Regions from separate parts of the Paenibacillus agaridevorans genome, predicted to be linked through region 1. Evidence: predicted binding sites of a transcription regulator. Region 1 holds the regulator's gene; the other holds the start of a gene.
What was found. The regulator LexA, encoded in region 1, represses DNA repair genes until DNA is damaged. The targets are predictions, from matches to a motif close to CGAACATATGTTCG.
Positions count from the first base shown of each region.

Region 1 (5,782 bases):
AGAAGACGCGAGAACGTCCAGCCGCCGCCCTTTTTAGGCACAATCGTCACATAACCGTCTTGTACGCGAATGGAACCGATATCCGCCGCATTAAGCCGCTTGTCGCCTGTCATCCGGCGAGACTGCACATAATCCTTGCCGATCTTAAGATAGGGCTTGCGGAAAAAAAAGAGGGCAGCGAGCAAAAAATACATACCGATCGTTACCCAGCTCATCGTCGTCATAACGAATTTGGGATCTGCCGACATAATCGCGATGTACGCGCCGATAAACAAAATCAATAAAATCGGCAGCAAAAAATTGCGGCCGGTAAATCGATCCGCCTTCTCTGCATTCATCACTAACTGGCCTTCACCGTGCTTCTTGCGTTGCTTATTAATAGTAGACATGTTTTTGCGCACCTTGCGCTCCCAGGACCGTGACAGATGGATTCCTCCTTCATATAATAGCAAGCTCCCGAAAGGAGCTCTTAATGTTTGACGCCGCCGTTGCCTTCGTTCTCTTCATCCTCGACAAACTTGATTGTATCAAGCTGTTGCTTGAAGTTAGCTTTGAAGTTGTTCAGATATTTCTGGCGAAGCACATCACGTTCCTTCAGCTCTTCATCCGTTAAGCCGACGGTTTTGTTTTTGCGGGAAAGCTCGTTGATTCTGGCAATCAGACTATCAAAATCCAATTTCATTACCCCTCTCTCATGTTGCGAACACATTACTCCTACTTTGACATTTTCAATAAGGCATTGTCAAGGCGAAGCCCCCAAACGCAATTAGTTTCTATAATACACAAAAAGAGATCTCCCTAAAGAATGGGAAATCTCTAAGCACACATTATTAAATATATCGCTATTACAACTCCATCAAATATCAGGAATAATTAACTTCTGACCTGGATGTATCGTCACGTTGTCCAAATTATTGCGATTCTTGATCGAGAAAACAAGATAACCTATATCACTGCCGTTCTTAAACGAACTGGCAATGGACCATAACGTGTCACCGCTGCCTACCGTCACGACTTGCTCCGATTCGCCTGGCCCCTCAACGACCGTGCTGGAAGCATTTGTACCGATTATAAGAAAGCTGCTGAAAACAAGCGTAAACACGATCAAACTAATCATCAGCTTTGCCATATGCCTGACCAGCCAATGAGGCTGAGCAAGCTCCTTGGTTTCGCGGATATTATCATGGTATATGGAACGGTATGAGCTTGTACTTGGATTCATTATCATCATTGTCAGCACCCCAAACGTTTGTTCTGTTTTTAATTTAACACGAACAAACGTTTCCGTCAACGAAAAAATGCGAACGTCTGAGCTTAAGAACTTATGTTTGTACGAACGGCAGTTCTATGCTATAATTTGACACAATAAGATGAATGGAGTTGATGAACGTGTCGAAGATTTCCAAACGGCAAAATTCGATCCTTGACTTTATAAAGCAAGAAGTTAAAGAAAAAGGGTATCCCCCTTCCGTACGAGAAATCGCAGAGGCGGTCGGCCTGCTGTCCAGCTCGACGGTACATGGACATCTGGACCGGTTGGAGAAAAAGGGATTTATCAGACGCGACCCTACGAAACCTCGGGCGATCGAGATTTTGAGCCAGGACGATAATGACAACGTCATCCAGATGCCTGTCACACAAGTTCCTATCGTAGGTAAGGTTACTGCCGGCGTACCGATCACTGCTACGGAGAACATAGAAGACTACTTCCCTCTTCCTGCCCACTATGTTGGCGACAATAACAATGTGTTCATTCTTAACGTTATTGGCGAGAGTATGATCGAAGCCGGCATACATAATGGCGACTACGTCATCGTACGCCAACAGCAGACGGCCAATAACGGAGAGATCGTCGTCGCCATGACAGAAGACGACGAAGCGACCGTCAAAACGTTCTACAAAGAGAAGAATCATATCCGTCTCCAGCCGGAAAACGAGACGATGGAACCGATTCTTTTGCAGAACGTCACTATTCTCGGCAAGGTCATCGGACTATTCAGAGATATCCATTAAGCAGCAAACGCGGCAACGCCGGTATGGACAATTCCATATCGGCTTTTTTATTGTATTGGAAATGACGCAACTCCGAGACTTGTGAACAAAAGGTTTCAATAATGGTCAAAAACAAACCCGCTAACCATAACGGTCAGCGGGTTTCCTTGTCTTAGTACAACGTCAGATATTGATCGCGTTCCCATTGATGCACTTGGGTCCGGTACATATCCCATTCGATTTCCTTTAACTCGTAGAAATGAGCGAGAGCGTGATCGCCGAGCGCTTCGGTGATGACGCCGCTTCTAAGCATCTCTTCGAGCGCTTCCTTAAGATTCGATGGAAGGCTTGGAATTCCGGAATCAATGCGCTCTTCTTCTGTCATGATATAGATATTGCGGTCCGTCGGAGCCGGCAACGGCAATTGGTTTTGAATACCGTCGAGACCTGCCTTAAGCATAACGGCAAGTGCCAAATACGGGTTAGCGGCAGGATCCGGATTACGAACCTCTACGCGAGTAGACAGTCCGCGGGAAGCCGGGATTCGGATCATCGGCGAGCGGTTGCTGGCCGACCACGCAACGTAGCAAGGAGCTTCATAACCAGGCACCAGACGTTTGTAAGAGTTGACCGTCGGATTCGTGATGGCAGCCATCGCGCGAGCGTGCTTGAGTATTCCCGCCATGTAATAACGTGCCGTGTCGCTGAGACCAAGTTTGTCCTTCTCATTATAGAACATGTTCGTATTGCCTTGGAACAGGGACATGTGGCAGTGCATGCCGGATCCGTTAACGCCGAACAATGGCTTCGGCATGAAGGATGCATGCAAACCATGTACTCGCGCAATTGTCTTAACGACAAGCTTGAACGTCTGGATCTGGTCCGCTGCCTTAATGGCGTCTGCATATTTGAAGTCAATCTCATGTTGTCCTGGAGCTACTTCGTGATGGGAAGCCTCAATCTCGAAACCCATCTCCTCCAGCGTAAGTACGATCTCGCGGCGGCAGTTCTCGCCGAGATCCATAGGGGCCAAGTCGAAATAACCGCCGTGGTCGTTAAGCTCCGTCGTCGGTTCGCCGCGCTCATCCGTCTTGAACAGGAAGAACTCTGGCTCCGGACCAACATTCATAGCCGTATAACCGAGCACTTCGGCTTCCTTGAGCGCGCGCTTGAGGATGCCACGCGGGTCGCCTGCGAACGGCGTGCCGTCCGGCATATAGATATCGCAGATCAGACGCGCTACGCGATCCTGCGTTACCCAAGGGAATACGACCCATGTATCGAGATCAGGATATAAGTACATGTCGGACTCTTCAATCCGAACGTAACCTTCAATGGAAGAACCGTCGAACATCATTTTGTTATCAAGCGCCTTGTCCAGCTGACTGACCGGAATTTCGACGTTTTTAATCGTGCCTAGCAGGTCGGTAAATTGCAAACGAATAAAACGAACGTTTTCCTCCTGGGCAATACGTTTGATGTCCTCTTTTGTAAAACTCACAGAATCATCTCCTTTGTGTCGTTCTCCAAATTACCGTTTATTTAGGAAACGGGATAATTGTCCTTCGATCATGGACGTTCTGCCCGGTCTCTTTTCCAACAGCTGCTGCTTAAGCAGTCGGTGTAGCTGCTGATCGGACAGCTCCCTGCGCTTCACTTCGGATTGTTCGCTTACCAAGGTAGCATCGTCCGATTCCTTGGATACAGGATTCATGACCTGTTTGATGCCAGCGATGTTTACGCCTTTCTCTATCAATGATTTGATCTCTAGCAGTCGTTCGACGTCATTAAACGAGAACAACCGTTGATTGCCAGCGGTCCTGGCAGGCACGATCAATTCGTGCTGTTCATAATAACGGATTTGTCGCGCCGTCAAATCGGTCAGCTTCATGACGATGCCGATCGGAAATAGGGCCATGTTTCTGCGTAATTCATCTGCCAATTCGCATCAACCTTCCAGTCCTCATTTATAGCTTCATTGTATCGTCGAGCCACAAATGTGTCAAGTTATGTAAGGTTTGATCACAATCAATCCGCTTTTAACCAGCTTCTCCAGCGCGATCAGAACGCCGTATTTGGCATGTCCATAAGTCAGCCCGCCTTGCATATAGGCAATGTAAGGCTCTCGAATAGGCGCATCCGCCGACAGTTCCAGACTGCCTCCTTGCATAAAGGTACCTGCAGCCATAATGACGGGATTGTCATAACCAGGCATGTCCCACGGCTCCGGCACAACATGAGCGTCTACTGCCGCCGCTTGCTGAATGCCCTGGACGAAAGCGATAAGCGGCTCGGCGCTACCGAACCGGACAGCCTGTATGAGATCCGTTCTAACTTCGTTCCAAGCCGGCTTCGTCTCGAAACCCAGCTTTTCGAACAACGCAGCGGCCAGGATACTGCCTTGAACGGCTTGTCCCACCATATGAGGGGAGAGAAACAGTCCTTGGAACAAGGAGCGCAGCGTCCCTAACATGGCTCCTACGTCTCCCCCGATTCCTGGAGCGGTCAGCCGGTATGAGGCTGCTTCCACGAGTTCTCGTTTGCCGGCAATATATCCCCCTGTTTCCGCAATGCCGCCTCCCGGATTTTTGATCAGGGAACCTGCGATGAGATCGGCGCCTGCCTCCGTTGGCTCTTGTAGTTCCGTGAATTCGCCGTAGCAATTATCCACGAAGACAATAAGATCCTCTCGAATGGCTTTTACCCTCGTCACGATTTCTCCAATCTCAGCAACTGTAAAGGAGGCACGCCAAGCGTAACCTCTGGATCGCTGCACGCCAATGACCTTCGTCCGCTCTGTAATCGACGCTTCGATGCCATCCCAATCCAGGCTGCCATCCTCCAGCAGTGCAACCTCGCCGTAACCGATACCGAAATCTGCAAGCGAGCCCGTACCGTCGCCGGCCTTGCCGATTACTTTGTGAAGCGTATCGTAGGGCTTCCCCGTTACATACAGAAGCCCGTCTCCGGGACGAAGCACACCGAACAACGCGCAGCTGATCGTATGGGTGCCGGATGCGAAGTGGGGACGAACAAGCGCAGCTTCGGCCCCCATAACATCGGCGTAGACGAGATCAAGCACCTCTCGCCCACGGTCGTTGTAGCCATAGCCAGTCGAGCCTGCAAAGTGGAAATCGCTGACTCCTTGTCGTTTGAACGCTTCAATAACCTTCCACTGATTGCGCTCCGCTATCCGCGCTGTACGACGGAATGCTTCCGCCGCTTCGTCCTCTGCACGATCAGCGAGCGCAATCAGTTGCTCCCAAACCTGTTCTCTCTCTAGTTGCTCGTTCATCACTCTGTTTGTCTCCCTTTCGTCATGCAGTATAGCTTAAATCATAGCTTTAGATCCTCTGGACGAATGGTCATTAATTCGCCCTTCGCCGGGATGGAATTGGAGTATTGACCGATCAGGCGGACAGCCTGATGCCGGATCGCCTTTTCGATGGTATTGCGCACGAACCGGGCATTGCTGAAGGAGAAGAGATCGTTTTGCTTCTCTTGCATCAAATGCTGTCGGAGCTTGAATACGGTTTGAGGCAGCATGACGTAATCGCGTTCCTTTACCATCAGCTCGCCAATTTGCAGCAACTGATCCACAGAATAATCCGGGAATTCGATCTGGATCGGGAACCTGGATGGCAGGCCCGGATTCGTCATCAGAAATTGCTCCGTCTCAAGCGGGTAACCGGCCAAAATGAGAATGAACCCGCTTCGATGATCTTCCATCGCTTTGACAAGCGTATCGATCGCTTCTTTGCCGAAGTCCTTCTCCCCGCCTCGAGCGAGA
Region 1 is NZ_CP075889.1:2,587,490-2,593,271, forward strand. Features, by position in the region: gene KJW29_RS10705 (hypothetical protein) at 1-389, opposite strand, end outside; gene KJW29_RS10710 (DUF896 domain-containing protein) at 470-676, opposite strand; gene KJW29_RS10715 (LysM peptidoglycan-binding domain-containing protein) at 857-1,231, opposite strand; gene lexA (transcriptional repressor LexA) at 1,390-2,013, shown strand; gene glnA (type I glutamate--ammonia ligase) at 2,165-3,493, opposite strand; gene KJW29_RS10730 (MerR family transcriptional regulator) at 3,524-3,934, opposite strand; gene KJW29_RS10735 (methionine gamma-lyase family protein) at 3,995-5,287, opposite strand; gene KJW29_RS10740 (AAA family ATPase) at 5,329-5,782, opposite strand, start outside.

Region 2 (5,782 bases), 390 kb from region 1:
GTTTTGAATCAAAAAGAAAAGAGCCTTGCACCATGTGCCCGAGGCTCCGTCCATCTCCTTGTATTGCGGCATCCGCGGAAAACGATTACAATACAAGCATATAAGTGTGATTGCGATTATTATTAGAAAGGTTGATTCCCATGAGCGCACCTAAACGCAAACCGGCTACAATGAAGGTTAAACCTAAGGAAGAAGTGAACAAGAAGGCGCTGGTCTGGATCGGCTCCATCGTCGGCTTCGTAATCGTAGCCGTATCCGTCCTTCTTATCGTCTTCTCCTAAGCTGCTGGCGACTACGTTATGTCAGCCATCGATATACCTTCGCGGGATTGCTTTCGTCCTGCTTGGGCGCAAGCCGGAATCGTTCCTGCGGCGCCTTGGCATCGGGTGGAAGCGTCCCGTTTTTTATTTGCACCGGCGTCCCGAGCGGCACCATGTCGAACAATTCCTCGACGTCGGCTTCTCCCAATCGGATGCAGCCAAGCGACTCGTCCTTGCCGATGCTGTCCGTGTCGTTCGTGCCATGAATGGCGTACAGCGTGTTGGACAAAGTCATGCCTCTCGAGCCGAAAATCCCGTCTCCGCCGTTGGGATCCCTTACCTTCTCGCTGATAAAGAAGCTGCCCTCCGGCGTCTTCGAACCGCCCAGTCCTACCCTGTAGCTGCGGACGATCAAGCCGTTATGCACGACGGCAAGCGTATGGTTCGACACATCGATTACGATCTCCAGCGGCTTGCTCCAATCCGGTTGGAACAAGCCGTTGGAGCCGATAGACGTTGCGCCTGCAGTCTGAGCAGCGGCATCCTTGGCGCCTTGACCGCCGGTCGAATTCTCCACTTGCGATGCTGCTAACTTCAGCTTGGCGAGCAGCGCGGGGAACATCGCAGCCATTCCCTCTCCTTCTCCGGACAATACGTTGTGCGGGTAGGGACGTACAAGCGCATCCAAATTTTCCGGCCACTTCTTATACAACTTCCGATATTGCACAATAGCGCTGGATACTGTCCAATGCTGCTCCTGCTCTTTTTTCCATTCGGCAAAACGGCTGGCTGCCGGCTTGGCATCGGCGGGATCGCAGGCACAGACGTTCCGGTCCAGCATGCTCACCTCGAATTGCGCCTGTCCGCTGCCACGTTCCATCTCCATCAATAGCCTTGCATTGCCGTTCCATTGCTTCCAGCCCCCCTTCTCCTCGAGATGGGCTGCTATGACTTTCGGCGGCGATTCGCCGCCGGCCTTCATCACTTCTCCGAATGCATACCCGGCGGGGGTCTTCTCCTTGCGCGGAACCAGTACGACGCCAAGCCCCGGGCTCCCGTCGGCGACAGCCGGAACGGCATCATCGCCGGGTACTTGCTGTTGATTCCCGATGGATGGGATCAGCAGCGCAAGCAGCAATAGCGGTACCGCTATGACCGTTACGTTGCGAACAAGACGTTTGCGCTTCTTCCGCTTCTCCCATGCCTTGAGCTCTTCCAATTGATTCGTCGATACGGCTAGCGGATGACTGGATTGTTCGAAGGCGTCATAGATATCTCCGGCCTGAATAAAGCAATAATTCGCTTTTCCTTCCTTCCCTGCGTCACGGTAATGTTTGCCAAGCAAGTACCATCCCATCTTATTGTCGGGATGTTTTTTGACGAATTGCTTCAAATATATAATATCTTCGGGTTTATCGAATTTTGATTGTTCCATCATCCATGCCTCCTGGTCGATTACGACGATTTCCACTCTTCTTTTGGAATATATCGGCATAACCTCGCGCAAAAAAAAGCCCTCCGCACCAGAATGGTCGAAGAGCTTTTGAAATGAGATCTGATTAGCCTTCGGCGTTGAAAGGCTCGTCGGCGATTTTGATAGAATCCGTCGGACATCCGTCGCAAGCGTCCTGCAGATCGTCGTACATGTCATCCGGAATTTCGGTTATGCCTCTATTAGAGTCGCCTTGGAAAATAACCTCGGCCAAACCTTCGTCGTCGTAATCATAAATGTCGGGAGCCGTCGCTCCGCAAGCACCGCAAGCGATGCATGTGTCTTTCTCTACCCATGTAAACTTAGCCATGGTTTTCTCCTCCTTTATAATCTACGGATAAATCCGTTCCAATTATATATTATCCAAAAATGCCGTTGCGGCTCGTTCCTTCACTCATCAATATATAACAAAGTATCGTCTTTTTGCAAGGATGTACCTCGAATTCGTTTGTTTCTGATCAAGGAAGACGGATCGTCGCCAAGCATGCCCGCAGTCAGAACGGCGTCCTCTCCGAATTTGTCCCGAAGCGCGTCCATCACCTTCGTTAGCGATTCCTTGCGGGGCTGCTCCTCAAAGCTGAATAGATCCAACTGAAGAGCGGATTCCGAGATGGGGGTTAAATTCTGCAGCGTAACTCCCAGAAGGCGAATCGGCTCCCCTTCGATCCAATGCTTTAGATAGAGCGCCCGCGCTTCTTTCGTGATTTCCTCCGTCGTCTGGACCGGCGCCGGAACGGTATGGGATCTCGTAATGGTCGTCATGTCTGGCCTTCGGATCGTGATCTGAACCGTTGAAGCGACAAGCTTCTGCCTGCGCAGCCTGCGCCCCGTCTGATCGGCCAGATTGAGCAGCACACGAAAAATATCGTCCCGCTCCGTCAAGTCCTGCGGCAGCGTCGTCGTATGGCCGATGGACTTATTCTGATCCCGATGCGGATTAACCTGTGAATGATCGATGCCGTGCGCGGCCGACTTCATCCAGGCGCCGACGGTTCCGAATTGCTTGATCAGCATGCTCTCATCGGCCGCCGCCAGCTCTCCGATCGTATGGATATTCAGCTTTGCAAGCTTGACGGCCGTCTTGCCTCCAACGCCGAATAATAGATTGCATGGCTTATCCCACAGCACTTGAGGCACGTCGCGAATGCGGAGGACGGTCAAGCCATTCGGCTTCTTCATATCCGATGCCATTTTGGCGAGCAGCTTGTTAGGGGCAAGGCCGATGGAGCATGGAAGCGCCAACTCCGTCAATATGCGTCGCTGCAGCGATTCCGCGATCTGCAACGGGGTTCCCATCAGCTTGGAGCCCGTAATATCCATATAACATTCGTCGATGGAGACGGATTCCACCATCGGCGTATAAGCGCGAGCGATCGACAAAAATCCTCTGGAGTACTTCCGGTACAGATGGAAGTCCGGCTTGATCAAGATGATATCCGGACACAGCTTGACGGCTTGACGCACCGGCATCCCTGTCTTGACGCCCTTCGCACGGGCTGCGTACGAGCAGGTGACAATGATGCCTTTGCGCTGCTCGATGCTGCCGGAGACCGCCGTTGCTTTATTCTTATATACGTCAGGCTCTTCTGCTTCGTGCACGGAGCAATAGAACGCATTCATATCGAGATGGATGATTACTCTGCCTTTGGCAGGATAATGCTCTTCTACGCCGCTCATGGACAAGTTCACCGCCAATTGCAGAATGTTAGGTTGTACCGCTTGTTTCCTCAGCATATAATTAGGCAAGGTTCAAGTCAATGCCGAACAACAAACATTTGTTCGCCAAGATACCGCATTCCCTATATAGATAGTAGGCCGGAATTGCAACTTCCCTCTCTACTTTAGGAAGATAAAGTGGTATAATCATGTATTATGATTCCATCAGAGGCTCTGTGAAGGAGGCACATTTAGAAATGTCCGCACAAATATTCATCTTTGACACGACGCTGCGCGATGGCACGCAAGGCGAGGGGATCAGCTTATCGGCAGATGACAAGCTGAAGATTGCACAAAAGCTTGACGCTTTGGGCGTTCATTATATTGAAGGCGGCAATCCCGGAAGCAACAACAAGGATATCGAATTTTTCAAGCGCGTAAAGACGATGAAGCTCAATGCCAAGATTACGGCGTTCGGAAGCACGCGCCGCAAGAACAGCGTCGCCGAACATGACGCCAGCCTGCTCCGGATTATCGAATCCGGCGTACCGGCGGCAACGTTGGTCGGCAAGGCTTGGGATTTCCATGTCCATACGGCGCTCCAGACGACGCTGGAAGAAAATCTGGCGATGATCTTCGACTCCTTCGCGCTGCTTAAACACCACGGCATGGAAGCGATGTACGACGCCGAGCACTTTTTCGACGGCTACAAAAACAACCCGGAATATGCCCTTGCAGCGCTTCGCAAAGCGCAGGAAGGCGGAGCGGACTGGCTCGTGCTCTGCGATACGAACGGCGGCACTATGCCCAACGAGATCCATGAGATCGTCTCCCGCGTCAAGGAAGAGCTGAACACGCCGATCGGCATTCACACACATAACGACTGCGAGCTTGCCGTCGCGAATTCGCTGGCTGCCGTCCAGGCTGGCGCGCGCCAGGTGCAAGGCACGATGAACGGTTACGGCGAGCGTTGCGGCAACGCAAATCTGTGCTCCATCATTCCGAACCTGCAGCTCAAGCTGGCTTACTCCTGCCTTCAAGACGACCGCATTCGCCTGCTGACAGGAACGGCCCGTTACGTTAGCGAGATCGCCAATGTTCATATGCCGGTCGGTCAAGCTTTCGTCGGCAACGCGGCATTCGCCCATAAGGGCGGCATCCATGTCTCCGCGATCATGAAGGATGCCAAAACTTATGAGCATATCGAGCCCGAGCTTGTGGGGAACAAGCAGAGAATTCTCGTGTCGGAGCTTGCCGGTCAAAGCAATATTATTTCCAAAGCGACCGAGCTTGGACTCGACATCACCTCCAACAACGAGAAGACGAAACTAATTATGGAGCAGATCAAGGATCTGGAGCATCAAGGCTATCAATTCGAAGGCGCCGACGCCTCGCTTGAGCTTCTTTTGCGCGACGCTTTTACCGACGTGGTCCAGATTTTCAAGGTAGAATCGTTCAAAATCCATATGGAGAAGTCGAACGCCAGCATGATCTGCGAAGCCATCGTCAAGATCAACGTGGGAGGTCAGATCGTTCTGACGGCCGCGGAGGGCAACGGACCCGTCAACGCTCTCGACAACGCCATGCGCAAAGCGCTCGTGCAATTTTTCCCTCGCATCGAACAGATTCACTTGTCCGACTACAAGGTCCGCGTCATCGACGAGAAAGACGCCACGGCCGCCAAAGTGCGGGTGCTTGTGGAATCCACCGGACTCGACAATACCTGGAGTACGGTCGGCGTATCCAGCAACGTGATCGAAGCCAGCTGGGAAGCGCTTCTCGACAGCATCCGTTATGCGCTGCTTCATATGTCCAAGACAACTGGGGACGGTACGGAATCGGAGTTCGTGGAGAGACTGGGGCTCGTCAATCATTAACGGCTTAGGATGAAACAAAAAAAGCAGTTAGCGTTCAAGGCTTCGCGCCTTCCGCTAACTGCTTTTTTTGTTATGCCGCGTTCGGCTTCGACCACTTCAGAATGAGCCTCTCCCATTCTGCGTACGTAACGACTCCGTTAATCCGTTCCCTTATGACGCCGTTGCCGTCAATCAGGAAGCTCGTGGGGAAATTATTAACCTTATACAGCTTCGTAATCGTGCCTTCTCGGTCCATTAACATTGGGAACGTTAGGCCAAACTCTTCGACGAACTCCCTCGCCGAACGTTCCTTATCGTAATTCGTAGAGTTGACGCCATACATTTCCATGACATCTCCATACTGTTCATGCAGCTTCTGCAGATCGGGAGCCTCCATCACGCAAGGACCGCACCAGGAAGCCCAGAAGTTGACGAATAACAGCTTCTCTCCGGCTCCTCCGCCTATCGTATGGATAGCCTCGTCCATACCCGGAAGCGTAATGGCTGCGGACTCGTAT
Region 2 is NZ_CP075889.1:2,979,433-2,985,214, forward strand. Features, by position in the region: gene KJW29_RS12760 (hypothetical protein) at 141-281, shown strand; gene KJW29_RS12765 (L,D-transpeptidase) at 298-1,698, opposite strand; gene KJW29_RS12770 (ferredoxin) at 1,820-2,062, opposite strand; gene KJW29_RS12775 (DNA polymerase IV) at 2,143-3,429, opposite strand; gene cimA (citramalate synthase) at 3,666-5,285, shown strand; gene KJW29_RS12785 (TlpA family protein disulfide reductase) at 5,356-5,782, opposite strand, start outside.
Region 2: the regulator LexA is predicted to act here: its motif matches at 3,521-3,534, upstream of KJW29_RS12775 (DNA polymerase IV).